Regions from separate parts of the Brevibacillus sp. MCWH genome, predicted to be linked through region 3. Evidence: riboswitches for the same ligand, from Rfam matches in the RefSeq annotation. Region 3 holds a riboswitch; each other region holds the start of a gene.

What was found. A riboswitch is a leader RNA that binds a small molecule or an ion and turns the genes downstream of it on or off. The one in region 3 is predicted to bind lysine.
Region 1: it holds a riboswitch for lysine, as region 3 does, so the genes downstream of both, ETC00_RS13510 (amino acid permease) here and dapD (2,3,4,5-tetrahydropyridine-2,6-dicarboxylate N-acetyltransferase) in region 3, are expected to answer to the same signal.
Region 2: it holds a riboswitch for lysine, as region 3 does, so the genes downstream of both, ETC00_RS12580 (aspartate kinase) here and dapD (2,3,4,5-tetrahydropyridine-2,6-dicarboxylate N-acetyltransferase) in region 3, are expected to answer to the same signal.

Annotation. Positions count from the first base shown of each region.
Region 1 is NZ_SDLF01000014.1:53,550-58,334, reverse strand. Features, by position in the region: gene ETC00_RS13520 (ABC transporter ATP-binding protein) at 1-75, opposite strand, end outside; gene ETC00_RS13515 (extracellular solute-binding protein) at 88-1,158, opposite strand; lysine riboswitch at 1,713-1,901, shown strand; gene ETC00_RS13510 (amino acid permease) at 2,008-3,462, shown strand; gene ETC00_RS13505 (aminotransferase) at 3,504-4,682, opposite strand; gene ETC00_RS13500 (Lrp/AsnC family transcriptional regulator) at 4,679-4,785, opposite strand, start outside.
Region 2 is NZ_SDLF01000012.1:96,914-101,698, reverse strand. Features, by position in the region: gene uvrC (excinuclease ABC subunit UvrC) at 1-1,365, shown strand, start outside; gene ETC00_RS12585 (aspartate/glutamate racemase family protein) at 1,397-2,086, opposite strand; lysine riboswitch at 2,297-2,482, shown strand; gene ETC00_RS12580 (aspartate kinase) at 2,710-3,951, shown strand; gene ETC00_RS12575 (DUF2507 domain-containing protein) at 4,121-4,567, opposite strand.
Region 3 is NZ_SDLF01000002.1:247,241-252,025, forward strand. Features, by position in the region: gene ETC00_RS02760 (N-acetyldiaminopimelate deacetylase) at 1-1,077, opposite strand, end outside; gene ETC00_RS02765 (aspartate aminotransferase family protein) at 1,082-2,299, opposite strand; gene dapD (2,3,4,5-tetrahydropyridine-2,6-dicarboxylate N-acetyltransferase) at 2,316-3,026, opposite strand; lysine riboswitch at 3,119-3,305, opposite strand; gene ETC00_RS02775 (flavodoxin) at 3,455-3,898, shown strand; gene ETC00_RS02780 (GNAT family N-acetyltransferase) at 4,024-4,569, shown strand; gene ETC00_RS02785 (EcsC family protein) at 4,632-4,785, opposite strand, start outside.

The DNA.
Region 1 (4,785 bases), on a different contig from region 3:
ACCCAGATTGACGTCTTCCAAAGCGGTGATTCCGTTGAATTGCTTGTGCAAGTGCTCGATTCGAACCGACCCCATGCAAGAGCCTCCTTACTGGAATTTTTGCCGCCACTCGTTGCGCACCCGGTCGTAGTTGCTCACGACCCAGTCGATGTCCAGCTCCTGCGCGTGCGGGATGACTTTCTCCAGGGTAAGCGGCGTTTTCGACTCCACGTCTTTGGAGATCGGGATATGGTACCAGTTGGCCAGCGTTTGCTGCCCTTCCTTGGACAGCAGGTAGTCGATCAGCGCCTTGCCGCCATCAGGATTCGGGCCGTCTTTTACGAGCGACACCGGGTTGACGATGACCGGCGTCTTGTCCGGCACGATGAAATCGATTTTCTCCCCCTTGGCCTTCATTTCGTACACCATGAAGTCAAAGGCGATCGCAATGTGCGCCTCCCCTTTGGCTACTGCTTTGGAAGGTGCGGAGCCGGAGTCGGGCATGGCGCTCATCTGTTCCACCAATTTTTTGAAGTAGTCCCAGCCCTGCTCTTCGCCGCGGGCCATCAGTTGACTCAGCACAGTGAGGGTGGCTGTGCCGGAAGCGGCGGGGTTGGGCATCTGGATTTTGCCCTTCCATTTGGGGTCAAGCAGGTCGTCCCAGGTTTTCGGCGCCTCTTCCGGCTTCACCAGGTCGCTGTTGTAGGCAAAGCCGAGTACGAACACTTCCGCGCCGATCCACTTCCAGTCCTTGTCGCGGAGCTTGATGCCGTCCCGCACTTCCGGCCAATCCTTGATTGCTTCCGGCGTGTACGATGTGATGATGTCCTTGTCCTTGGCCGCTTCAAACGGCAGGAATCCTCCGCCGCCGTACCAGACGTCCGCCTGCGGGTTGTCTTTTTCCGCAATCATGCGGTTGACCAGCACGTTGGTCCCCGCGTACTGCACGTTGATGGAAGACCCTTTGAAAGCCTTTTCAAAATTGAGACCAATTTCTTTGGTCATATCCGGCGTCTCAGGGGAATACAGCGCGATCGGGCCCAGTTCTTTTGTTCCTCCCGATCCGTCTCCCGCCGGTGTGCTGCCGGACGAAGCCTCCTGGCCGGAGGAGCACCCTGCCAAGGCGACAGTGGAGAGCAAAACGGCTGTGGCTGCTACGTTCAACCATTTTTTCAACATGTGTCAGACCCCTCTTTCTGTGATTGTTGATCGAATAGTCAAACAGTTTCCGAGGAAAAAGAAAAACCCTCACGTAGATAAACACATCCCCCTTTGGGAGTGTGTTTACGGGTAAGGGTTTCTCCGTTTCTCCGCCTAACCGTATGGGAAAATATGCTATCCGATCAGTGTTTCTTCCAGTATAACCAGTTTCTTTTCTAACTGTCAACGAAAATGATCGAATTTTTCGGACAAGTCAGTCTAGAATGAAGGAAATTACTGGGTCCCAAACGTAAATAAATAGGTATGCGGAAAATAGTTTTGAGTGAAGGAGTCCTTCCCCCGCTTACCTTGCTTTTGTTGTGATGTTGGGGCAGCCGTTTTATTTCATCAGAAAGCTTGTAAAAAATGAATATCTCATGGCTGGTCTTGTGCATGTTCTTCAATAAAAAATCATTTCAGCTAATCGCTTTGTATGCAAAACGACCTCTTACAGTTTTTAGTGCTTGATTTTGCCGCGATTTTCTATATACTTGAACCGTAACAAAACTTCACAGATTATCCTCATCACATGCGATGGGGATAGAGGTCGCGGCTTTTATATGATTCTGGCACGAGATCCAGAGAAGATCGATGACTCCAGAGGAGGGAAAAGCCGCCGAAGTCCGCTGTGCATTCTCTGGGCACACGGGCTGGGGCTGTACTCGAAAGGGGCAGAACTGTCACGTTTGCGAGCCGGGCAAACGTGATGTGCTATCTTCAACGAAGGCTTGGTGGGGATGTAACAGTACCGCCCTGTTCGTTGGGGCGGTATTTTTTATGTCCGACCTTCCTTCTGACTATCTTTGTAGAAAGGTCGTGCAAGCACTCATGGAATCCAATCAACTGCAGCGGGGCCTCAAGGCCCGACATCTGACCATGATCGCCATTGGCGGCTCCATCGGCACGGGGCTGTTTTTGGCGAGCGGCGGCTCCATCCACTCCGCCGGTCCGGGCGGCGCACTCGTCGCCTACGCGGCCATCAGCCTGATGGTCTACTTCCTGATGACCAGTTTGGGCGAGATGGCGGCGTTTCTCCCCGTCTCCGGTTCATTTTCCACCTACGCGACGAAGTTCGTCGATCCGTCCCTCGGCTTTGCGCTGGGGTGGAACTACTGGTACAACTGGGCCATCACCATCGCCGTCGAGCTGTCAGCCGGGGCCTTGATCATGAAATACTGGTTCCCCGACACGCCGTCCATCTTGTGGAGCGCCCTGTTCCTCGCGCTTATGTTTGGTCTGAATTATTTGTCTGTAAAAGGATACGGCGAATCGGAATACTGGTTTTCCCTCATCAAGGTAGCGACCGTAATCATCTTCATCGTCATCGGCCTGCTGATGATCTTGGGCATCATGGGCGGTGAAGCAGTCGGCTTCCGCAACTTTACCGTCGGCGATGCACCGTTCAACGGCGGCTTCATGGCGATGCTCGGCGTCTTCATGATCGCCGGCTTCTCCTTCCAGGGGACGGAGCTGGTCGGGATCGCTGCGGGTGAAAGCGAAAACCCTGCCAAAAACGTGCCGAAAGCGATCAAGCAGGTGTTTTGGCGCATCCTGCTGTTCTACATCCTGGCGATCTTCGTGATTGGGCTGTTGATCCCGTACGACAACCCCAACCTGGTCAACGGCGACATCGAGAACATCGCGATCAGCCCGTTTACGCTGGTGTTCCAAAAAGCCGGACTCGCCTTTGCCGCATCCGTCATGAACGCCGTCATCCTGACCTCCGTCCTGTCGGCGGGCAACTCCGGCATGTACGCCTCCACCCGCATGCTGTGGACGCTGGCCAAGGAAGGAAAGGCGCCCAAGCTGTTCAGCAAGGTAAACAAGCGGGGCGTTCCGGTTAATGCGCTGCTGCTGACTGCCAGCATCGGGATGTTTGCGTTTCTCGCCTCCCTGTTTGGCGACGGGACTGTCTACATCTGGCTGCTCAACGCCTCGGGGATGTCCGGGTTTATTGCCTGGCTGGGCATCGCAATCAGCCACTACCGCTTCCGCAAAGCGTTTGCAGCCCAAGGCCGCGATTTGAACGAACTGCCGTACCGGGCGAAGTGGTTCCCGTTTGGCCCGATTTTCGCATTCGTCGTCTGCTGTTTCGTCATCCTCGGCCAAAACTACACCGCCTTCACCGGGGAGACGATCGATTGGAACGGCATTCTCGTCTCGTACATCGGCCTGCCGCTGTTTTTGATCGTCTGGCTCGGCTACAAAGCCGTGAAAAAGACGAAAGTGGTGCCGCTGCGGGAAGTGGATCTCTCCACGGACGAATCAACGATATCCAACTAATCGGTATAGCAAAGGCCGGGGAACCCCCGGCCTTTCCCTTTTTACGACAGTCGCTGCACGAACCGCCCCATCCGTTCCAGCGCCTTCCCAAGCTGATCCAGGGAAGTGGCGTAGGAGCAGCGGATGTGGCCTCTGCCGCTGTCGCCAAACACATCACCCGGCACCACGGCCACCTTTTCCTCCATCAGCAGCCGCTCGGCAAACTCGCCGGCATCCAGCCCGGTGGACGCGATCGAAGGAAACGCGTAAAACGCCCCTTCCGGCTCGTGGCAGGACAGGCCGATCTCCTTGAATCCCTGCACGACGAAATTGCGCCGCTGCCGGTAGCTTTCCACCATCCTCTCCATGTCCGCCTGACCATGCCGCAGCGCCTCCAGAGCGGCCATCTGCGCCATGATCGGCGCGCACAGCATGGTGTACTGGTGAATCTTCAGCATGCCGCCGAGCAGATCTTCCGGCGCGCAGACGTAGCCGAGGCGCCAGCCCGTCATCGCGAACGCTTTGGAAAAACCGGAGATCAGGATCGTCCTCTCCTTCATCCCGGGCAGGGCGGCGATGCTCTCATGCCGCTGACCGTAACTCAGCTCCGCGTAAATCTCGTCGGAGATGACCAGCAGATCGTGCTTGACGAGGATCGGGATCAGCCGCTTCCACTCCTCCGCCGACATCGTGCTGCCGGTCGGGTTGTTCGGGTAGCAGAAGATGATCGCCTTGGTGCGCGGCGTGATGTGCGCCTCCAGCTCCTCAGGCGTTAATTTAAACGACTGCTCCGCGCGCGTGTGCAAAAACACCGGCACCCCGCCGGCCAGACGGATGACCGGTTCGTAGGAGACATAGCAGGGCTCGACGACCAATACCTCGTCGCCAGGATCGACGATGGCCCGCAGCGCGATGTCAATCGCTTCACTGGCGCCGACTGTAATCATGATCTCTTTTTCCGGATGGTACGAGACGGCGAAGCGCTCCTCCAGGTACTTGTGAATCTCCCTGCGCAGCTCGATGAGACCGGCATTGGAGGTATACGCCGTGTAGCCCCGTTCCAGCGAGGCGATGCAGGCTTCCCGCACGCGCCACGGGGTGACGAAATCCGGTTCCCCTACCCCGAGCGAGATGACCCCTTCCATCGAAGCGGCCAGGTCAAAGAAACGGCGGATGCCCGACGGCTTGAGCGAGGCGACCGTGGCGGACAAGCGCTGACGTACACTGATTTGCTGACTCATGGGGTTACCACCATCCTGTGGTCTTCGTCTCTGTCTTCAAACTGAATGCCGTCGTGTTTGTACCGCTTGAGGATAAAGTGGGTCGCGGTCGAGACGACGGAAT
Region 2 (4,785 bases), on a different contig from region 3:
AAGCAGGTGTGTCTGTACTACCACCTGGGGCAGTGTTTGGCTCCCTGTGTTCACGAGGTGCCTGCGGAAGAGAATCAGCGGCTGGTGGAAGAGATCTGCCGTTTTCTCGACGGCGGCCACGAGGCGGTCAAGCAGGAGCTGACGGAAAAGATGCTGCAGGCAGCGGAAAACATGGAGTTTGAACGCGCCAAGGAGCTTCGCGACCAAATCCGCAGCATCGAAGCCGTGATGGAAAAACAGAAGGTGACGTTTACCGACACGGTGGACCGGGACATCATCGGCTTTGCTGTCGACAAGGGCTGGATGTGCATCCAGATCTTTTACATGCGGCAGGGCAAGATGATCGAACGGGAGACGACGTCGTTCCCGTATTACGGCGACGAGACGGAAGATTTCATGTCCTACGTCACCCAGTTTTACTACGACAAGCAAAACGCGCTGCCCAAGGAGATTTTGCTGCCGGAACGAAGCGAGCCGGAGTTGCTGGCGGGGTGGCTGGGCGTCAAGGTGTACGCGCCCAAGCGAGGGAAAAAGCGGGAACTGGTGCAGATGGCGTCCGAAAACGCGCGGATTGCCCTGCAGGAAAAATTTGCGCTGATGTCCAAGGACGATGCGCGGACGATCCAGGCGGTGCACAATCTGGGGCACATCCTTGGGATTGGCACGCCGCACCGCATCGAGGCATTTGACAACTCCAACATTCAGGGCACGACACCGGTGTCAGCGATGGTGGTCTTTACCGATGGCCGGCCGGACAAGAAAGAGTACCGCAAATTCAAGATCAAAAGCGTCGAGGGGCCGGACGACTACGGGGCGATGCGGGAAGTGATTCGCCGCCGCTACACCCGCCTGCTGAAGGAAAGCCAGCCGCTGCCCGATCTCATCGTCATCGACGGCGGCAAGGGGCAGATCAGCGCGGCGATGGACGTGCTGGAAAACGAGCTGGGTCTCTACATCCCCGTCTGCGGCCTGGCCAAGGACGAAAAGCACCGGACCGCGCAGTTGCTCTACGGCGATCCGCCGGAGCCGGTGGAGCTTCGCCGGGACAGCTACGAGTTTTACCTGCTGCAGCGAATTCAGGACGAGGTGCACCGTTTTGCCATCACATTTCACCGGCAGGCGCGCAGCAAGACGATGCTATCGTCACGGCTGGACGAGATTCCCGGTGTTGGCGAAAAGCGGCGCAAGCTGTTGTTCCAGCATTTTGGCTCGCTGAAAAAAATGCGTGAAGCGACCGTGGAAGACTTCCGGCAGATCGGCATCGGCGACAAGCTGGCCCGAGAGATCCTGCGCCACCTGCGACAACAGGCGGACGGGGATGCAAACGGAGCATCCGGCGAAACAGACAAAAAGGCTGACGCCTGACGAGTGCGGGCATCAGCCTTTTTTACGTGTGTCATCCAAGAGCCCGCGTCACGGCTTCCTCCGCGTGGATGCGTGTGGAGTCAAACAGCGGCACAAGCATATCCTCCGGTTTGATCAGCAGAGTGATTTCCGTGCAGCCGAGGATGACGCCCTCCGCTCCGCGGCGAACGAGGCCGTCCATTACCCGCAGGTACTCCTGCTTGGACTTTGGCAATACGTTTCCCAGGCACAACTCTTCAAAAATAATGCGGTTGACGATGGCGCGGTCAGGCTCGTCCGGCACCAGCACTTCTACTCCGTATCGGCGCATCCGTTCGCGGTAGAAGGGAAATTCCATGGTGTAACGGGTGCCCAGCAGGCCAACGCGCCGAATTCCGCGCTGAACAATCCGCTCTGCCGTGGCGTCCACGATGTGCAGCAGGGGAATTGCCACCGTTTGTTCAATCGCCTCCGCGTTGTTGTGCATGGTGTTGGTGCAGAGCACGATGAAGTCGGCTCCCGCCCGTTCCAGCGCCTTTGCCGCATGTGCAAGCGCTGCACCGGCGTCGTCCCAGCGCCCCTCACGCTGAAATGCCTCGATCTGTGCAAAGTCGACGCTGTACATGATGCAGCAGGCGGAATGCAGGCCGCCCAGGCGCTCTTTGACGAGCTGGTTGATCAACCGATAGTATTCGAGCGACGATTCCCAACTCATTCCTCCAATCAGGCCGATCGTCTTCATTCGCATACCCCCAACATGAAATCTATGAAATTGAGAAATAATATACAATTTTCGGTATCATCTGGCAATAAGGGCTATGACAGAAGTTACGGCTCGTACAGGCATGGACTTTACCGTGCTGCAAACTTTAATGAAATTTCTGATTGAACCGCCTTCGTACACGTGGTATAATCCCATACAAACAGCATAACAAGCCTCACTTCCCGTTAGGAGTGAGGTAGAGGCGCGAAAACCATGAGTACCTCCCTGAGATCGGGCATCTGTGACGGGTACGGGAAAGGGGAATTCGCCGAAGTACGGAGAAAGGCCCGCTTCCTCCGTGCTGGGTCTGCGTTGAATAAGCGCAGGACTGTCATCCGTGCAATTCCCGTTGCCGGATGGAGAGCTATCTCACGATGTCGGTTGAGAATGGAACAGGGGATGTTCTGTCATGCTCAACTGTTCACGTGGCCAAGGGAAGGAGGAACCGGTATGTCGAACTGGCAGGCAGTGACAGGTGTATCCTCGTCGCTGCCTTTTTTGCAAGAGTGAGAAATAATAATAGTGAAACGAAGATGGCCTGATGAAAGAAGAATCCAAAGAGATATGTGAACATGTTGAATAGGAAAAGGGAGAGAAGCCGCATGGGGTTGATCGTGCATAAATACGGAGGCACCTCCGTAGGTACCATTGAACGGATTATGAAAGTAGCGGACCGGATTATTCAATATAAGGAAGCTGGACACGACATGGTCGTCGTCGTGTCGGCAATGGGCAAGTCCACAGACGTGCTGGTGGATATGGCCAAACAGATTTCCCCCTACCCGTCGGAGCGGGAGATGGACATGCTGCTGGCGACTGGCGAGCAGGTGTCGATTGCGCTGTTGGCGATGGCGCTGCACCAAAAGGGGTATGACGCCATTTCCCTGACGGGCTGGCAGGCGGGAGTGACGACCGAGTCGATCCACGGCAAGGCCCGGATCACCCATATTGAGACGGAACGAATCCGAAGGGAACTGGCGCGCGGCCGGGTCGTCATCGTGGCTGGATTTCAGGGCGTCAGCGAAGCAGGCGAGATCACCACGCTGGGCCGCGGCGGTTCGGACACGTCCGCGGTGGCGCTGGCAGCCAGTCTCAACGCGGACAAATGCGAAATTTTCACAGATGTGGCCGGCGTCTACACTGCCGACCCGCGTGTGGTTCCGACGGCGAGCAAACTGGACAGCATCTCGTATGATGAAATGCTCGAACTGGCCAACCTGGGGGCGGGCGTGCTGCATCCGCGCTCGGTGGAGGCAGCCAAGACCCACAAGGTCCGGCTGGTCGTCCGCTCCAGCTTTACGACAGAAGAAGGCACGTACGTAGAGGAGGGTGCGCATATGGAAACAGGAAGAGTAGTTAGCGGCGTCGCCCACGACGAAGACGTCGCAAAGGTGACGGTTGTGGGGATGCCTGCACGCGTAGGCACGCTGTCCCGGCTGTTCAACACGCTGGCGGATCACCAGGTAAACGTGGATATCATCATCCAAAGCTCGTACGACGCGGCCGTGACCAACATTTCCTTCACGGTGGCAGGAAGCGACTTGAAAAAGACGCTCGATACGCTGAACGCCCACCGCGAGCAGCTCGGTTTTGAAAAAGTGGAATGCGAAGAGGGCTTGTCCAAGGTCTCGATTGTCGGAGCCGGCATGGTGAACAATCCGGGCGTGGCCGCCGAGATGTTCCGCGTGCTGGCCGAGCAGGAGATCACGATCAAAATGGTTTCCACGTCTGACATCAAGGTGTCCTGCGTCATCCCGGCGGAACACACCGAGCGGGCCGTGCGCTGCCTGCACACCGCATACGGCCTCGACGTGGCGGAAACAGCTGTCGTACACGGAGTATGACCCGCTGACAGCCCAATACGGAACACACATGCTGTCCCCCTTTTTTCGCCGCGGAAAAAGGGGGATTTTCTTCTGGTGGGATGTTTGCGGGAAATCGCGTGGCAGCGGCAGCGCGATGCCTCGCCTCCCCGCTCCTGCCCGGTCGGCTCACTTTCGTCCCGGCCAGACCTTACCAGTGAACGGTAATCAGGACGCTGCCCGTCTCCTCCGTCTCCATCCGGGTTTTCATCTCCCGCTGCTTCCAACGGCCGACAGCACCGGCGATGATCCCGCACTCCAGAGAGAGGGAACGGTTGATGCGTTCGGGCGACATGTAGCGATAGATGGTATGGGTCAGCCGATAACGAATCTGCCGCTCCCCGTCTTCCAACAGGTCCAGTTTGCCCAGCCCCAGACGGATAAAGGGAAACACCAGACCGTTGGCGGAGCGGATGGGAATCTGCCGCCCCATTTCCTTTCCCAACCAGTGGAGAATGGGCGGTTCGCTTTCGCCCAAAAGCGAGCGGGTGAGGTGCTCGCGCAGTAAGTGATAGCCCAGATAGGGCATGTGGATGCGCTCAATATCTGCGATGATGCGGGAAGGCAGCAAGGCTTCCAGTTGATCCGGTTCTTTCACGTCACGACCCTCCTTCCCGGCTGCAGGCCGCGCGAGGCTTGTCCCCTGTCGGACCCTCCTGCGGCCGCCAGGTCTATTACAGCCGGTTTGCTCTACCTGTTTGGTAACAGATTATGAGAGAGCGGCCGAATCTATGACAGATTCATAGAAAAATCGGACGATTAATACGTGTAATCCAACAATGGAATTAGTCTATTCACTGTCTTGACGCTCTCTGT
Region 3 (4,785 bases):
GATCGCCCGCTCGTCCGGTTCGATCTTTGCATGATGCAGGCCGTAGGGGGTATTCACCCCGAGCCAGAACAACAAGCCGGGGATTTCTGACAGGAAAAAGCCGAAGTCCTCTCCCGTCATCGCTTCGCTGCAGCGAATCGGCGTGATGTCCGGGCGCTGGGTGCCCACCCACTCCATGAACTGCTCCGTCAGCAGCTCATGATTGTACACCTGGCAGTACCCGCAGCCGTAATCGATGGCAGCCGTGCACTCGAAACCCGCTTCGATACCTTTGACCAGCGCCTCGATGCGGCTTTTCACCCGGGCCATCGACTCCAGCGACATCGTCCGGATTGTTCCTTCCAACCGCGCCGTTTCCGCGATGATGTTCTGCCGGGTACCCCCTTCGATTTTGCCCACCGTCACGACGGCCGCATCGAGCGGATCGACGTTGCGGGCCACAATCGACTGCAGCTGCGTCACCAGATGGCTGGCCGCCACCACCATGTCGTTTGCCTTGTGGGGAAAGGCCGCGTGCCCCCCTTTGCCGGTCAGCTCAATCATCAGCTCCGAGGTGTTGGCAAACAGGATACCCGGCTTGGTGGCGATGTGTCCCACCGGGTACTCCGGCGCGATATGCAGCGCAAAGATGCAGTCAGGCCGCCACTCAGCAAATTCTTCGCTCTCCATCATCGGCTTGGCGCCGCCCGGTCCTTCTTCGGCCGGCTGAAACACGAAGAGCAGATCGTCATCGACGGGATGGTGCACAAAATGGGTCAGAATGCCCAGCCCGATCGCCATGTGCATGTCGTGGCCGCAGGCGTGCATGTACCCCTCGTGCTTGGAGCGGAACGGATAGGTCGTCTCCTCCCGGATCGGCAGACCATCCATGTCCGCCCGCCAGGCGATCGTCCGCCTGGGATGAAGCCCGCGCACCCTGACGAGAATGCCGGTGCGCCAGGTCCTGATCTGCAGGCGCTCCTGCGGCAGCCGCTCCAGATAGTCCAGCAGGTAGCGCTGCGTTTTGTACTCCGCAAAACCGGGTTCAGGTATTTGATGCAAGTCGCGGCGAATCTGCACAAACGCAGAATCGGTCATCCCTCTACACTTCCTTTCCGGTGCCGAGCGCCGTCAGCTGACGGGCAAACTCGTCGATAAACCGGTCCACATCTGCCCGCGTCAAGGTAAGCGGAGGCAGCAGGCGGACGATCGTCTTTTGCGTCACGTCGACGAGGAAGCCCGCAGCCAGCAGGTTTTGCTGCAGCCGGGCCGCTTCTTCGGGTGTAACGTTCAGCGGAATGCCCACCATCATCCCTTTGCCGCGCAGTGCATGAAGCTGCTCCGGCAGGCGCTGTCTCAGCTCTTCCAGACGGCCCCACAGGTAGCCGATCACGTCGCTCACCTGGTCACAAAAAGCCGGGTCGAGCAATTCGTCCAGCACCGCATTGCCCAGCGCGGCGGAGAGCGGCGAGGGCGCAAAGGTGGTGCCATGATCCCCCGGCTTGAACAGATTCATCAGCCGTTGGCCGGCGATCACCCCGCCGAGCGGCAGACCGCCGCCCACTCCTTTGGCAAACAGGATCAAATCAGGCGTCACTCCGGCGTGCTGATACGCGAACAGACGACCCGTTCGTCCCATGCCGGTCTGGATTTCATCCATGGCAAACAGCACGCCCTCTTCCCGGCAGATCGCCTCCGCTTCCTTCAGAAACGCTTCGGAAAGCGGCACCACACCGCCGGAGCCGAGCACCGGCTCCATCAGGAGGGCGGCTGGCTTTTCGCTGCGGCAGACGGCGCGAAGCTGTTCTGCGTCTTCTGCATCCAGCTCGTAGACGGGAAAGTCAGGCTGGGGAAAATCCTGATAGACATGGGGCTGCCGCGTCAGTCGCACCGCTCCCAGCGTGCGCCCATGGAAGCTGTTGCGCAGGACGGCGATACCCGACCGGCCGGCCCCCTCCGCTTTTGTCCATTTGTGAATCAGCTTGATCGCCGCTTCCGTCGCCTCCGCCCCGGAGTTGGAGAAAAAGACCTTGCCGGGGATGGTGTTGTCGATCAGCCGCTGTGCCAGCCGGATCGCCGGCGGGTTGAGAAAGATGTTGGAGATGTGCAAAAACCGCTCGCCCTGCTCCCGGAGCGCCTGGACAATCCGCGGATGGGAGTGGCCGAGAACATTGACGGCCAGTCCGGTAAACAGGTCAAGATACGCCCGGCCGTCGGTGTCGTACAGATAGTTGCCCTCTCCTCTGGCGATTGCGATCGGCAGCCGTTTGTACGTCGGGACGATGTACTGTTCGTCGAGTGAACGCCAGTCCGTAGCCATCTTCTCACTCACGCTCCTACAGTTGCCGCAGCTCCTGCTTGATTTCCGTCTTGGAGCGTGTCTTTTCGTCGATCTGCTTGATGATGCGCGCCGGAGTGCCAGCCACGACCACGTTCGGCGGAACGTCCTCGATGACGACCGCACCGGCAGCCACGACGGAACCTTTGCCGACGCGAACGCCTTCCAGAATCACCGCGTTGGCACCGACTACCACGTCGTCTTCAATCACGACCGGCTGGGCGGACGGCGGTTCGATCACGCCTGCGATGACTGCACCGGCACCGATGTGGCAGTTTTTCCCGATAGTGCCGCGGCCGCCGACCACCACGTTCATGTCGATCATCGTTCCTTCTCCGATGACAGCGCCAATGTTGATCACGGCCCCCATCATGATGACGGCGTTGTTGCCGATGCTCACCTGGTCGCGGATGATCGCGCCCGGCTCGATGCGCGCCTGGATGCCTTTCGTGTCCAGCAGCGGAATGGCGGAGTTGCGGCGGTCGCTTTCCACCACGTAATCGGCGATTTTATCCTTATGCTGTTGCAGCACCGGCTCGATTTCCTTCCATTCGCCGAAGACCACGCCCGTGCCGTTGCTGATAAACGTTTTGGCGCTTGGGCCGAAGTCGATGCCGTCCAGCTCCCCTTTCAGGTATACCTTCACCGGCGTTTTCTTTTCGCTTTTTTGAATAAACGAGATAATTTCATGCGCATCCATCATGTTCACTGTGAATCTCCTCCATCACATGTATGTGAAAATGTAGAAAAAGCAATGAGTGCAGACGCTATCCTCATTGCTTTTTTGATACCTGAAAGCAAACCGTAAATAGCGCTCCACGAAAGGCCGTGCCTTTCATGACAGGGCGACCGTTGTTCACGGGAACCCCAGCCCTCGCCGTCCGAGGGGTACGGCCAGAACTTCGGCGCCTTGGCCTTTCCGTCTTTCCACGCCCCCCGCGTTTGTATGGCAAGACGTACTCTTCCGCAGCGCACCTCTATTTGTTAATGGTTATGGAATTTCCTTTTACTCTATCAAAATCCTCCCCGGGTGGCAACATCTGAATGAAGAAGAAGCGAAACATAATAGTTGACAACGATAATCATTTTCATTATCTTGTAATTGAAAATGATAACCATTATCTATTCGGAGGGCTTATGAAAACGATTATTCTCGTTTATGCAAGCATGACAGGAAACACCCGGGAGATGGCCGATGCAATCGTCGAGGGCATTCGCTCGGCGGGAATCGAACCGGAGGTAAAGGAAGTGCTGGACTGCTCCGCTTCCGATTTGGCCGACTATGACGGCATTGTGCTTGGTGCCTACACGTGGGGAGACGGAGAACTGCCAGACGAGTTTCTGGATTTTTACGAAGAGATGGAAGGGCTTGACCTGCGGGGCAAAAAAGCGGCGGTATTCGGCTCTTGCGACTCCGGCTACGAAAAAGTGGGAGCCGCCGTCGACATTCTGCTGGAAAAAGTAACTGCGCTGGGCGCAGACGTCCCGTTGAACGGGTTGAAGGTGGAACTGTCCCCGTCCGCCCAGGAGAAGGAAACCTGCCGGGAATTCGGACGTTCGTTTGCACAGTCGCTGATGTAGCAAAAGAGCGCTAGCGCCCCATCCGTACGGTTCCGGCCAATCTGCCAAGCCGTCTTTTCAAAAAGGACGCATACGTGATACACTGGCGGTCCAGATTCTATCAAGAGGATAAGGAGGACCGCCCCATGTCTTCACAGGCACCCAGCGTGTACATCCGCCCCCTGACGGCAAATGACGCACCGGCCATGTTGGACCTGCGCGTTCGCAATCAGGCGTTTCTTCAACCGTTTGAACCGATCCGTCCCGCGTCGTTTTTTACCCTGGAGGGACAGCGGGAGCAGCTGGCGTCCGCCGAGCGCGACTTCGCGGCGGGTACCGCCTACGCATTTGGCGTTTTTCTGCGTGAAGGCGACGAGCTGATCGGCCGCGTCAACCTTACCAACATCGTGCGTGGCGCCTGGCAAAACGCCACCATCGGCTACTTTCTCGACCAGTCATGTGGCGGACGCGGCTGTATGACGCAGGCCGTCAGGCAGGTGCTGGATTTTGCGTTTGCCAAAGCCGAACTGCACCGCGTACAGGCGGCGGTCATGCCGCGCAACACGGCCTCCATCCGCGTGCTGGAAAAGACCGGCTTCCGCCGGGAAGGGCTGTCGCTTCGGTATCTGCAGATCAACGGCGTCTGGGAAGACCACCTGATCTTCGCGATCACGAGCGAGGAGTGGGCGTAAAGCGGCCAGTCCCGTGCCGCCCTGGCAGCGGGAAAGCCGGAGCGCACGGGACATCCTGCCCGTCAGGCTCCGGCTTCTTCCTGCCTCAGCCGCTCCAGAATCCGCCGCTTGCGGTACAGCATCCGGCCCGTTTCCGCCACATCCTGCACGGTGGAGCGGTTCAGGTAAGCGCCAAACAGCATGCCCGCCACCGGTACCATCTGAAACAGCTTTTTC